4 regions of the Duffyella gerundensis genome follow, and region 3 is predicted to be linked to each of the others. Evidence: predicted binding sites of a transcription regulator. Region 3 holds the regulator's gene; each other region holds the start of a gene.

The links. Region 3 encodes PurR, which represses purine synthesis genes. Its sites were predicted from a motif close to CANGCAAACGTTTGCNTG; they were not measured.
Region 1: the regulator PurR is predicted to act here: its motif matches at 2,097-2,114, upstream of gcvT (glycine cleavage system aminomethyltransferase GcvT).
Region 2: the regulator PurR is predicted to act here: its motif matches at 1,238-1,255, upstream of EM595_RS06505 (amino acid aminotransferase).
Region 4: the regulator PurR is predicted to act here: its motif matches at 2,038-2,055, upstream of purH (bifunctional phosphoribosylaminoimidazolecarboxamide formyltransferase/IMP cyclohydrolase).

Annotation. Positions count from the first base shown of each region.
Region 1 covers NZ_LN907827.1:3,100,233-3,103,374, forward strand. Annotated here, with positions in the region: gene gcvP (aminomethyl-transferring glycine dehydrogenase) at 1-416, opposite strand, end outside; gene gcvH (glycine cleavage system protein GcvH) at 534-920, opposite strand; gene gcvT (glycine cleavage system aminomethyltransferase GcvT) at 943-2,037, opposite strand; gene ubiI (FAD-dependent 2-octaprenylphenol hydroxylase) at 2,495-3,142, opposite strand, start outside.
Region 2 covers NZ_LN907827.1:1,422,219-1,425,360, reverse strand. Annotated here, with positions in the region: gene ompF (porin OmpF) at 13-1,143, shown strand; gene EM595_RS06505 (amino acid aminotransferase) at 1,319-2,509, shown strand; gene EM595_RS06500 (MBL fold metallo-hydrolase) at 2,568-3,142, opposite strand, start outside.
Region 3 covers NZ_LN907827.1:1,822,736-1,825,877, reverse strand. Annotated here, with positions in the region: gene EM595_RS08465 (C40 family peptidase) at 190-969, shown strand; gene cydH (cytochrome bd-I oxidase subunit CydH) at 1,026-1,115, opposite strand; gene purR (HTH-type transcriptional repressor PurR) at 1,389-2,414, shown strand; gene punR (DNA-binding transcriptional activator PunR) at 2,411-3,142, opposite strand, start outside.
Region 4 covers NZ_LN907827.1:3,500,221-3,503,362, reverse strand. Annotated here, with positions in the region: gene purD (phosphoribosylamine--glycine ligase) at 1-297, opposite strand, end outside; gene purH (bifunctional phosphoribosylaminoimidazolecarboxamide formyltransferase/IMP cyclohydrolase) at 317-1,906, opposite strand; rRNA gene EM595_RS15995 (16S ribosomal RNA) at 2,552-3,142, shown strand, end outside.

The sequences.
Region 1 (3,142 bases), 1.3 Mb from region 3:
CCGGTTAAATCCAGCGTCAGCTGCTGGAAGTTCAGCAGCGCTTCGAGACGACCCTGCGACACTTCTGGCTGATAAGGGGTGTAAGCGGTATACCAACCGGGGTTTTCCAGCATATTGCGCAGGATAACCGGCGGCGTCAGCACCGGGGTATATCCCATGCCGATGTAAGATTTGTAACGCTGATTCTGACTGGCAATCGCTTTTAGCTCGGCCAGCGCCTGATGTTCCGTCATCGCTTCGCCGACCGCCGGTGGCCCCGGCAGCTGAATATCCGCGGGTACAATGGAAGCGATCAACGCATCGAGAGAATCTGCGCCGATCGCCTGCAACATGTCGTGCTGCTGCTGTAGTGACGGGCCGATATGGCGCTCAATAAATGCACCGGTATGTTCAAGCTGACTGAGAGTCTGGGTCATTAGCGGTAAATCCTGCATCGGGCATGGTGAATAAAAATCCCTTCGATAAGCAAAGGGTGCAGGCGAGGCTGGCCTCGCCCAGGCCCTTTCTCGCGGACAAAAAGGGCCAACGCGGGTTTACTCTTCGATAGACGCCTTGTAAGCGTCAGCATCTAACAGGTCGTCCAGTTCTGATGCATCGCTGGCCTTGATTTTAAACAGCCAGCCATCGGTATAAGAGCCACTGTTAACCAGCTCTGGCGAGTCCGTCAGCGCATCATTCACCGCCACGACTTCGCCGCTTAACGGTGCATAAATATCGGATGCGGCTTTAACTGATTCGGCTACGGCACAGTCATCGCCAGCGGTATAAATCGCGCCAACATCAGGCAGATCGACAAACACCATATCGCCCAGCAGCTCCTGTGCATGTTCGGTGATGCCAACGGTGTAAGTGCCGTCCGTTTCTTTGCGCACCCATTCGTGGCTGTCGCGATATTTCAATTCATTAGGTACATTGCTCATCGCCATTCTCTCCTGACGTAAATTACTGGACCGGCTTACCGGCACGAACAAAAACGGGTTTAGTGACGTCAACCGGCATTTCGCGGTTGCGAATCTGCACGATGGCACGCTGGCCAATTCCGGCTGGTACACGTGCTAAGGCGATGCTGTAGCCCAGCGTCGGTGAGAAGCTGCCGCTGGTAATAATGCCCTGCTGTTGCTGACCGAGTTCATCGGTGAAATGCACCGGCAGCGCATTACGCAGCACGCCTTTTTCACGCAGGATCAGTCCCACCAGCTTCTCGCTGCCATTGGCGCGTTGCGCTTCCAGTGCCTCACGACCAATAAACTGACGATCGGCCGGTTCCCAGCTCACCGTCCATGCCATGTTGGCGGCCAGCGGCGAGACGCCTTCGTCCATCTCCTGACCATACAGGTTCATGCCCGCTTCCAGCCGCAGCGTGTCACGCGCGCCCAGCCCTGCCGGTTTCACCCCAGCAGCGATCAGCTGCTGCCAAAAGTCAGCAGCCTGCGCGGCAGGCAGGGCAATCTCATAACCTGCTTCGCCGGTGTAACCGGTGGTGGCGATAAAAAGATCGTCAGCCTGCACGCCAAAGAATGGCTTCATGCCGGCCACGGCCTGCCGTTGCGTGTCGCTGAGTAAAGAGTGCGCTTTTGCCTGCGCCTGCGGACCCTGCACGGCAATCAACGCCAGATCGTCACGTTCGATCAGCTCAACGGCAAAAGGCGCGGCGTGTTCGCGGATCCATTGCAGATCTTTTTCACGCGTGGCGGAATTCACTACCAGACGGAAGAAATCCTCCGCCATGAAATAGACGATCAGATCGTCAATAACGCCGCCGGAAGCGTTAAGCATGCCGGTATAAAGCGCCTTGCCCGGCTGCGTCAGTTTGGCGACGTCATTAGCCAGCAGGTAACGCAGAAAATCACGGGTACGGCTGCCGTGCAGATCAACGATGGTCATGTGCGAGACATCAAACATGCCGGCATCGTTGCGCACCGCATGGTGCTCGTCCATCTGCGAGCCATAATGCAGCGGCATCATCCAACCATGGAAATCGACCATACGTGCACCGCAGGCCTGATGCTGTTCATACAATGGAGTCTGTTGAGTCATAACTATCCTGTGCATAAGCAAGTCGTTATTTTCTGGCGTTTTTACCGGCCGGAATGGCCGACGCAAACGTTATCTTTATCCTGACGTTATCACCTTCAATCGGGATTAACCATAAGCAAAACAGGGTCGAAACCGTTGCGCTGCGCTTTCTACTCGCAGGCGCTAACAGCGAATATAACCAATTATTTTTATGAAAGCAGAGGATTGAACCGCATCTGAAGGCTGCAACCAGTAAAATTGTGCGCAGGCTCGCGTTTGTTGATTTTTTTATTCACCGCTACCTCACCTTTCGAATGAGAAAATCTAATCCGATTACGCAGCAAAATTAGAATTATTCAAATGAAGGATCGTTACGGGGCGGGCGCGCACCAGCAGAGTGCAAAGGCGGCAAAACAGCGAGGGATGAGCAAACCAGAAGCATAAAAAAGGCCAGCAAGCTGGCCAGTTATCTGTTGGATTAGCGCGGCTGGCGTAGCCATTCCGGCAGGTCATTCAGACCCATCGCTTGCCTGAGCATCAGCGGCTTAACGCCCGGCAGGTTATTTGCCAGCTTCAGGCCCACATCGCGAAAGAGTTTTTTAGCGGGATGCGTACCGGCAAACAGCTCACGAAAACCTTGCATGCCTGCCAGCATCATAGCGGCACTGTGTTTGCGGCTGCGTTCATAACGACGCAGATAAAGATGCTGACCGATATCTTTGCCCTGTGTATGCAACCGCTTAATTTCACCAATCAACTCGGCGGCATCCATAAAGCCAAGATTGACACCCTGTCCGGCCAACGGATGAATCGTATGGGCGGCATCGCCGACCAGCGCCAGCCGGTGCGCGGCAAAATTACGCGCATAGCGCGCCACCAGAGGGAAGGTGTGTCGCTCGCTCTCAACCTGACACAGACCAAGACGCATATCGAACGCTACCGAGAGCTGCTGATTAAACAGCGCAGCGGGCATCGACTGCAGGCGTGAAGCCTCCTGCGGTGAAATCGACCAGACGATCGAGCTAAGATGCGGATCGCTCAGGGGCAGAAACGCCAGAATGCCTTCGCCATGAAACACCTGACGTGCCACGCCATCGTGCGGTAGATCCGTGCGCACATTAGCGAC
Region 2 (3,142 bases), 400 kb from region 3:
GGGTAATAAATAATGATGAAGCGCAACATTCTTGCAGTGGTTATCCCCGCTCTGTTAGCAGCTGGTGCAGCCAATGCAGCCGAAATCTATAACAAAGATGGCAACAAGCTGGATCTCTACGGCAAAGCGGTAGGCCTGCATTACTTCTCTGATGATGACGGTTATGCTAGCGATGGCGACAAGTCTTATGTGCGTTTCGGTTTTAAAGGTGAAACTCAGATCAATCAGTACATGACCGGTTATGGTCAGTGGGAATACAACGTTCAGGCAAATAACTCTGAAGGCAGTGATGCCCAGAATAATAACAAAACCCGTTTAGGTTTCGCTGGCCTGAAATTTGCTGATGCTGGCTCTATTGATTACGGCCGTAACTACGCAGTGGGTTATGATGCGCTGGCCTGGACCGATATGCTGCCAGAATTCGGTGGCGACTTCGGTCAGTCTGACTCCATGACCGGCCGTACCGGTGGTGTGGCAACTTACCGTAATACTAACTTCTTTGGTCTGGTTGATGGCTGGGACTTCGCTGTTCAGTACCAGGGCAAAAATGATCGTACCGATCAGACCCGTTCTAATGGCGACGGCTACGGCGCGTCAACATCATACGTATCGCCAATTGGCTTGGGCATCGTTGCTGCATATAGCTCTCAGGACCGTACCAACGGCCAGAATGGTTTGCTGACAGGCGCTGCTGCTCCAAACAACTTAACGTTTGGTCGCGGAGACCGTGCAGAGTTCTGGGGTACTGCGGTAAAATATGATGCCAACAACATTTACCTTGCGGCATCATATGCTGAAGGCCGTAACGCAACGCGCTTTAGCGCTAACCTGCCTAATGCAACTGGCGGAACCTCAAGTGTTGACGGCATAGCTAACAAGACTCAGGATATTGAACTGGTTGCTCAGTACCAGTTTGACTTCGGCCTGCGTCCTTCTATTGCTTATGTTCAGACTAAAGGCAAAGACATCGAAGGTTTTGGCGATGTTGACCTGGTTAAATACTTTGAAGTTGGCGCGTCTTACTACTTTAATAAAAACATGTCTACCTACGTTGACTACATCATCAACCAGATTGATGATGACAACGAACTGGGTATTGGTTCTGGCGATACCGTGGCTGTTGGCCTGGTTTACCAGTTCTAAGTCCCCTTCTGGTAACGACCAGACGATAAAAACGGAGCCTTTTGGCTCCGTTTTTCTTTTTGTACGATCTGCGATTTCACTCCCCTTTCTTTTTGTCGCAAACGGTTGGCAAAGCATCAACCAGGCGTTAACCTGATGGCTCTTATCGCTTTTATCAAAGCCTATGGACCCTACTATGTTTGAAAAAATTGCAGCTGCACCCGCCGATCCTATTCTTGGTTTAGCCGACCTTTTCCGCGCCGATAACCGCTCTAATAAAATCAATCTCGGTATTGGCGTTTATAAAGATGAAACGGGCCAGACGCCGGTATTATCCAGCGTTAAAAAAGCGGAAAAATTCCTGCTGGAAAATGAAACCACCAAAAACTATCTGAGCATCGATGGCCTGGCTGATTTCGCCCGTTGCACGCAGGCGCTGCTGTTTGGTAAAAATCATGCGCTGATCACCGATCAGCGTGCGCGCACCGCGCAGACGCCAGGCGGCACCGGTGCCCTGCGCGTTGCCGCTGATTTTCTGGCAACGCAGACCGATGTTAAGCGTATCTGGGTAAGCAACCCAAGCTGGCCCAATCACCAGAACGTTTTTCACTCTGCGGGCCTAGAGGTGTGTGAGTACGCCTATTATGATGCGCAAAACCATACGCTGGACTTCGACGGCATGCTAAGCGCGCTCGATAAGGCCCAGGCAGGCGACGTGGTGCTGTTCCACGGCTGCTGCCATAACCCCACCGGCATTGACCCAACCAAAGAGCAGTGGGCGCAGCTGGCAGCGCTGTCGCAGCAAAAAGGCTGGTTACCGCTGTTTGATTTTGCCTATCAGGGTTTTGCCCGTGGTCTGGAAGAAGATGCGGAAGGTTTGCGTATTTTCGCTGACACGCATCAGGAACTGCTGGTTTGCAGCTCTTACTCCAAAAACTTTGGCCTGTATAACGAACGCGTGGGCGCCTGCACCTTAGTGGCAGCAAACGCCGATGCAGCGGCTACCGCATTCAGCCAGGTGAAATATACTATCCGCGCCAACTACTCTAATCCTCCAGCGCACGGTGCAGCGGTGGTGGCCACTATTCTTGGCAATGACGCGCTGCGTGCGGAATGGGAGCAGGAACTGACGGCAATGCGTCAGCGCATTCATCTGATGCGTGAGCTGTTCGTTAAAACGCTGCAGGAAAAAGGTGCGCAGGGCGACTTCAGCTTTATCATTCGCCAAAACGGCATGTTCTCGTTCAGCGGATTGAGTAAAGATCAGGTTGTTCGCCTGCGTGACGAATTTGCGGTTTATGCGGTGAATTCAGGACGCGTTAACGTGGCGGGTATGACACCAGATAATATGTCTGCACTCTGCGCAGCGATTGTCGCAGTGCTGTAAACCGGCAGATAAGCAGAAACAAGAATGGGCCTGAGCGGCCCATTTTTTATTGCGTAGATTATTGCAGAAAGGGGTTAGTTTTACGCTCATGTCCCAGCGTGGAGCCGGGCCCGTGTCCAGGCAAAAACGCCACGTCATCACCTAACGGCAACAGCTTCTCTTTGATGGCTGAAATCAGATGCTGATGGTTACCCTGTGGAAAATCGGTGCGTCCGACGCCGCCGTTGAAGATCACATCTCCGGACACCAGCAAGCGGCCAACACGATCAAAGAAAACAATATGTCCGGGCGTATGACCTGGCGTATGTAATACTTCCAGCTGCACCTTGCCCACGGCAACGCTGTCGCCCTCTTTCAGCCAGCGAGCCGGCGTTAAGGGTGCGCATTCCGGCAGACCAAACATGCGGCTTTGCTCTGGCAGATTTTCCAGCCAGATGGCATCACGTTGGTCTGGCCCGATGACTGGCACACCGTAATGGGCAGCCAGTTCAGCGGCGGCGCCAACATGATCAAGGTGGCCGTGAGTAAGCAGGATTGATTCAATCGTTACCGGGGCTGCGGCAACTGCCTGCTTGATCATCTCCGCATCGCCACCGGGGTCGACAATAGCGGCAGAACCGGTCTCAGCACACC
Region 3 (3,142 bases):
TGCTGCGATAACCGACTGAAATTGTTTATTTTCAATGCGTTTTTGCCTGCTGGAATTAATAATGGAAAAAGACCTTACCTTTTGTGAAAAAGTTCGATTAGAATTGCTGCTCGGGTCTGACCGCCGGGTCAGATTAATGCTATTTATTCGCTCACGCTGTTCATTGGGCCCTATACCTGTAACCGACTCATGCGTCTATTAATTACGCTTTTTGTGCTGGCGTTTGCCCAGTTGATGATGAATGTGGCTGAAGCGTCGCCGCAGGCACCCGTCAACGCCACCCATCACAAGGCAGAAAAGAAACTGGCACGCGATGACGACCGACGCAAAAAGCGCGCGGTAAAAACCACAACGAAAAAGTCACGCCTCACCGCCGTACAGAAATTAAAGCTTAAAAAACGCACCAAGGTTCAAACTGCTTCGCTGCAAACCCCGAAATCCCGCACTACCCTTCGCTCACTGAAACGCTACGGCCGTCATCGCCAGTCAGATGCCGCTGAGACGGAAACCGCCGCGGCAAAACTGGCGCCATTGAAAATGAGCAAGGCACACCGCGCGCGCTATCAGAAAGCCCGTGAAACGGCGATGAATAAGCTGATGGGTCAGCTGGGCAAACCTTATCAGTGGGGCGGTGCCTCACCGCACACCGGCTTCGACTGTAGCGGCCTGGTATGGTATGCCTATAAAGATCTGGTTAAGTATAAGATTCCGCGCACCGCCAACGAGATGTTTCATTTGCGTGATGCCGCTCAGATCGACCGCGAATCGCTGCAAAAAGGCGATCTGGTGTTCTTCCGCATTAACAACCGCGGCGCTGCTGACCATGTTGGCGTGTATCTGGGCGATGGCAAATTCATTCAGTCGCCACGGACCGGAAAAGATATTCAGATTACAGCGCTGGGAGAAGATTACTGGCAGCGCCATTACGTTGGCGCACGTCGCGTGATGACGCCGAAAAATATTCGTTGACACCTGCTGTTGCGCAACAAAAAAAGGCCGCGTTGATGCGGCCTTTTTTGTCGGCGTCAGTGCAGAATTGCCGTCACGCTAAATGCAATGATTACCGCCAGCGCGCCGGCGGTAGTCAACAATGCCATTTTTAAATCAGTGCTCATGGTTATCCTCGTGGTCTCTTTTTATCGTAAGATTTATCTTGCTCGCTGGGTAAACATCTCGTTTTCTTGCAGCAGCCTTGCTAGAATTCGCCCTTCGCGTTGCGCAACATTACGCGACCTGTCTGCTGTTAGCGCTTTTAACGACGTCACCCCCCTATTTTTGGCGTTTATTTCGGCAATTAAGGCCGGTTGCGCCGCATTACATTCCGCAGACGCAAACGTTTAACATTATGCTTATCAACCCTTTGCGATAAGCGCAGGAGTAGCACTTCCATGGCAACAATCAAAGACGTGGCAAAACTGGCCGGTGTTTCAACCACCACCGTGTCGCACGTCATCAACAAAACACGCTTTGTCGCTGAAGAGACGCGCGAAGCGGTATGGGCAGCAATCAAAACGTTGCACTACTCACCGAGTGCCGTTGCCCGTAGCCTTAAGGTCAATCACACCAAGTCGATCGGCCTGCTGGCTACCTCAAGCGAAGCGCCCTATTTCGCCGAAATTATAGAGGCGGTAGAAAACCGCTGCTTTGATCGCGGATATACATTGATTCTGGGCAACGCCCACAATGACCTGCAAAAACAGCGCGCCTACCTGTCGATGATGGCGCAAAAGCGCGTCGATGGCCTGCTGGTGATGTGCTCTGAATATCCTGATGACCTGCTTAAAATGCTGGAAGAGAACCGCAATATTCCAATGGTGGTGATGGACTGGAGCGAGTCGCGTGGCGATTTCACCGACACCGTACTTGATAATGCCTTCCACGGTGGTTATCTGGCGGGCCGCTATCTGATCGATCGCGGCCATCGCGATATCGGTGCGATTCCTGGCCAGCTGGAACGTAACACTGGCGGCGGTCGCCATGCGGGATTCCTCAAGGCGTTAAATGAGGCCAACATCGCCGTGCGCGATGAGTGGATCGTCCAGGGTGACTTCGAACCAGAGTCGGGCTACAAGGCGATGCAGCAGATCCTGTCACAAAAACAGCGGCCAACTGCTGTGTTCTGCGGTGGCGATATCATGGCGATGGGCGCAATTTGTGCCGCGGATGAGATGGGTTTGCGCGTGCCGCAGGATATTTCAGTGATCGGCTATGATAACGTGCGCAATGCGCGCTATTTTACGCCTGCCCTGACCACCGTACATCAGCCAAAAGAGCAGCTGGGCGTTACCGCGCTGGATATGCTGCTGGAGCGCATTCTCAGCAAACGCGAGCAGCAGCAAACCATTGAGGTGCAACCGACGCTGATTGAACGTCGTTCAGTCGCCGACGGCCCTTTCCTCGACTATCGTCGTTAATGGCTTTCCTGCAGCCACTCCTGGTTCAGCGTGGCCGGATCGCCAAGGTAATCGAGCAACCAGCTTAGCGCAGGGGAACTCTGTTGTTCAGACCAACTGACACAGCAGGGGCTGCCCGGGAACTCGCTGGCCAGCTGCAGCGCCTGTAAGGTGCCGTCCCGCTCCAGCGGCGCAGCAATGTGCGCCGGTATCATGCCGACGCACAATCCCGCCAGTAGACACTCCACGCCGCTTTGCCAGTCAGGCACCACCAGTCGACGCTGATTATCCAGCGTCCAGGTGGTGCGACGCGTCAGGGCACGTGACGTATCTTCCATCACCAGCGACGGCCACTCACGCAGGGCATCATCGCTGACCACACCCGTGATGCTGGCCAGCGGATGTGATTTTTCCACCACGCAACGCCAGTTAACGGTTCCCATATCGCGGAAGGCAAAGCGCCCACCCACCGGGATCGCCTGCGTGGCACCGATGGCCACGTCTACCCGCCCGTCAGCCAGCGCATCCCAGACGCCGTTGAACACCTCCATGCTGATTAACAGTTCCATATCCGGGAAATGCCGATAGAAATCCAACACCAGTTGCCGGGTGCGTGGCGGCTTAACAATACAATCAACGGCGATGCTCAACTGGCCGCGCCAGCCGTTGGCTACCTGCTGACACTGACGTCGGGTGGCAAGCATTTTTTTGATAACAGAACGGCCTTCGACGACAAAATGTTCCCCGGC
Region 4 (3,142 bases), 1.7 Mb from region 3:
TGCAGCGGCCTGCGTGGGGCCAAAAATTTTCAGACCGGCAGTGCGAAAGGCGTCAACTACGCCAATCACCAGCGGGGCTTCCGGACCCACAATCGTTAAGTCGATATTTTCGCTCTGTGCGAATCGCAGCAGGCCATGAATATCGGTTGGGCTGATATCCACATTTTGCAGCGCAGGTTCCAGCGCCGTACCGGCATTACCGGGCGCGACATAAACGGTTGTCGCCAGCGGCGACTGAGCCGCCTTCCATGCCAGCGCGTGTTCACGTCCGCCGTTGCCAATGACCAGAATTTTCATCGTTCGGTTCTCCTGCTGATTAATGACGGAAGTGACGCATATCGGTGAAGATCATCGCGATGCCGTGTTCGTTGGCAGCGGCAATGATCTCTTCATCGCGGATTGAACCGCCAGGCTGGATCACACAGGTGATACCCACGGCGGCGGCGGCATCAATACCATCGCGGAACGGGAAGAAGGCGTCAGATGCCATCGCCGAACCTTTTACCTCCAGCCCCTCATCGCCGGCTTTGATACCGGCAATTTTAGCCGAGTACACGCGGCTCATCTGACCGGCACCAATGCCGATGGTCATCTTATCGCGCGCGTAAACAATCGCGTTGGATTTAACGAATTTGGCCACTTTCCAGCAGAACAGCGCATCACGCAGTTCCTGCTCGGTGGGCTGACGCTGGCTAACCACGCGCAGCTGGCTCTCATCCACCATGCCAAGATCGCGATCCTGAACCAGCAGACCGCCGTTGACGCGTTTGAAATCGAGGCCATGCTGGCGCGCCTGCCACTGACCGCAAATCAGAACGCGAACGTTCTGCTTGGTGGCGGTAATGGCTAAAGCAGCTTCACTGGCCGCTGGCACAATGATCACTTCAACGAACTGACGGCTAACAATTGCCTGGGCTGTTGCTTCATCCAGCTCGCGGTTGAACGCGATAATGCCGCCAAAGGCTGAAGTAGGATCGGTTTTCCATGCACGCTCATAGGCATTGAGCAGACTCTCGCCGATGGCTACGCCGCAGGGGTTAGCGTGTTTAACGATAACGCAGGCGGGCTCATCAAATTCTTTCACACATTCAAGAGCAGCATCGGTGTCAGCAATGTTGTTATAAGAGAGCGCCTTGCCCTGAACCTGACGTGCGGTAGCCACTGAGGCTTCCGTGACGTTCTCTTCTATATAGAAGGCCGCGTCCTGATGGCTGTTCTCACCGTAACGCATATCCTGCTTTTTGATGAAGTTGAGGTTAAGCGTGCGCGGGAAGCGACCCGCAGGTTCCGCTGAGTCGCCGTGATAGGCAGGCACCATGCTGCCAAAGTAGTTAGCGATCATGCTGTCGTAAGCGGCGGTGTGCTCAAAAGCTTTGATCGCCAAATCAAAACGCGTCACCAGCTGTAGCGAGTTATTGTTGGTATCCATCTCTGCGATGATGGCTTCGTAATCACTGCTCTTCACTACGATCGCCACATCTTTGTGATTCTTGGCGGCAGAGCGCACCATGGTTGGCCCGCCAATATCGATATTCTCAACGGCGTCTTCCAGCGAGCAACCTTCGCGTGCAACGGTTTCTGCAAAAGGGTAGAGATTGACGACAACCATATCAATTGGCGCAATCTGATGCTCTGCCATGATGGCATCATCCTGGCCGCGACGGCCCAAAATGCCACCATGCACTTTCGGATGCAGCGTTTTCACCCGGCCATCCATCATTTCTGGAAAACCGGTGTAGTCAGAAACTTCAGTAACCGGAAGGCCAGCATCAGCCAACAAGCGAGCAGTGCCGCCGGTAGAGAGAAGTTCAACACCGCGGCTGCAAAGTGCCTGAGCGAATTCGAGGATACCGGCTTTATCAGAGACGCTGAGTAGCGCACGGCGGACAGGACGAGGTTGTTGCATGGTGGTTTTATCCCTTGGCTTTGGTTCGCAAGTAAAGAGCGTTACATCAAGCCTGCATTTCTTCTCTCTATAAAGAAACAAAAGCTTCAGGTAACGCCCCAATAGGGGCGGCCAATTTGCGCGGGCATTGTAGCGAAAACGTTTGCGCGATGCTCGTCAAAATTACTCTGCGTCGGGCATTGTGGATAAATTTGTGCATAACTGCGTATAAGGCGGCCTTTTGCTGTGGAATGCAGCAAACGATCGATTTTATGCAAATTAGCGGTTGCCGCGCGGCGCGAACTCCCTATAATGCGCATCCAACGACACGGCACAACGGCTTACACAGCACGGTGTGCAGGATGAGGAAACTCTCCAGTGTGTGGGAGGTTCAGGAAGTTCTGAACCGCCGGAAAAAATCCTGAGAAAAGGGATTGACTCCGAAGGAGGAAAGCGTAATATACGCCACCTCGCAACGGACGGTTAACCCGCCGGTTGCGCTGCTCTTTAACAATTTATCAGACAATCTGTGTGGGCACTCGCAGGATTGATATCAAGCGTCTCCGGACGCAAAAAAATATCAAGTCTTAAGAGTGAACACGTATTGAAATTCATTACGACGTTTTCCTTGAGCATCGCTTCACGAGTTGAAGCAAATCGAACTTTTAATTGAAGAGTTTGATCATGGCTCAGATTGAACGCTGGCGGCAGGCCTAACACATGCAAGTCGAACGGTAGCACAGAAGAGCTTGCTCTTCGGGTGACGAGTGGCGGACGGGTGAGTAATGTCTGGGGATCTGCCCGATGGAGGGGGATAACCACTGGAAACGGTGGCTAATACCGCATAACGTCGCAAGACCAAAGTGGGGGACCTTCGGGCCTCACACCATCGGATGAACCCAGATGGGATTAGCTAGTAGGTGGGGTAACGGCTCACCTAGGCGACGATCCCTAGCTGGTCTGAGAGGATGACCAGCCACACTGGAACTGAGACACGGTCCAGACTCCTACGGGAGGCAGCAGTGGGGAATATTGCACAATGGGCGCAAGCCTGATGCAGCCATGCCGCGTGTATGAAGAAGGCCTTCGGGTTGTAAAGTACTTTCAGCGGGGAGGAAGGGGACGAGGTTAATAACCTCGTTCATTGACGTTACCCGCAGAAGAAGCACCGGCTAACTCCGTGCCAGCAGCCGCGGTAATACGGAGGGTGCAAGCGTTAATCGGAATTACTGGGCGTAAAGCGCACGCAGGCGGTCT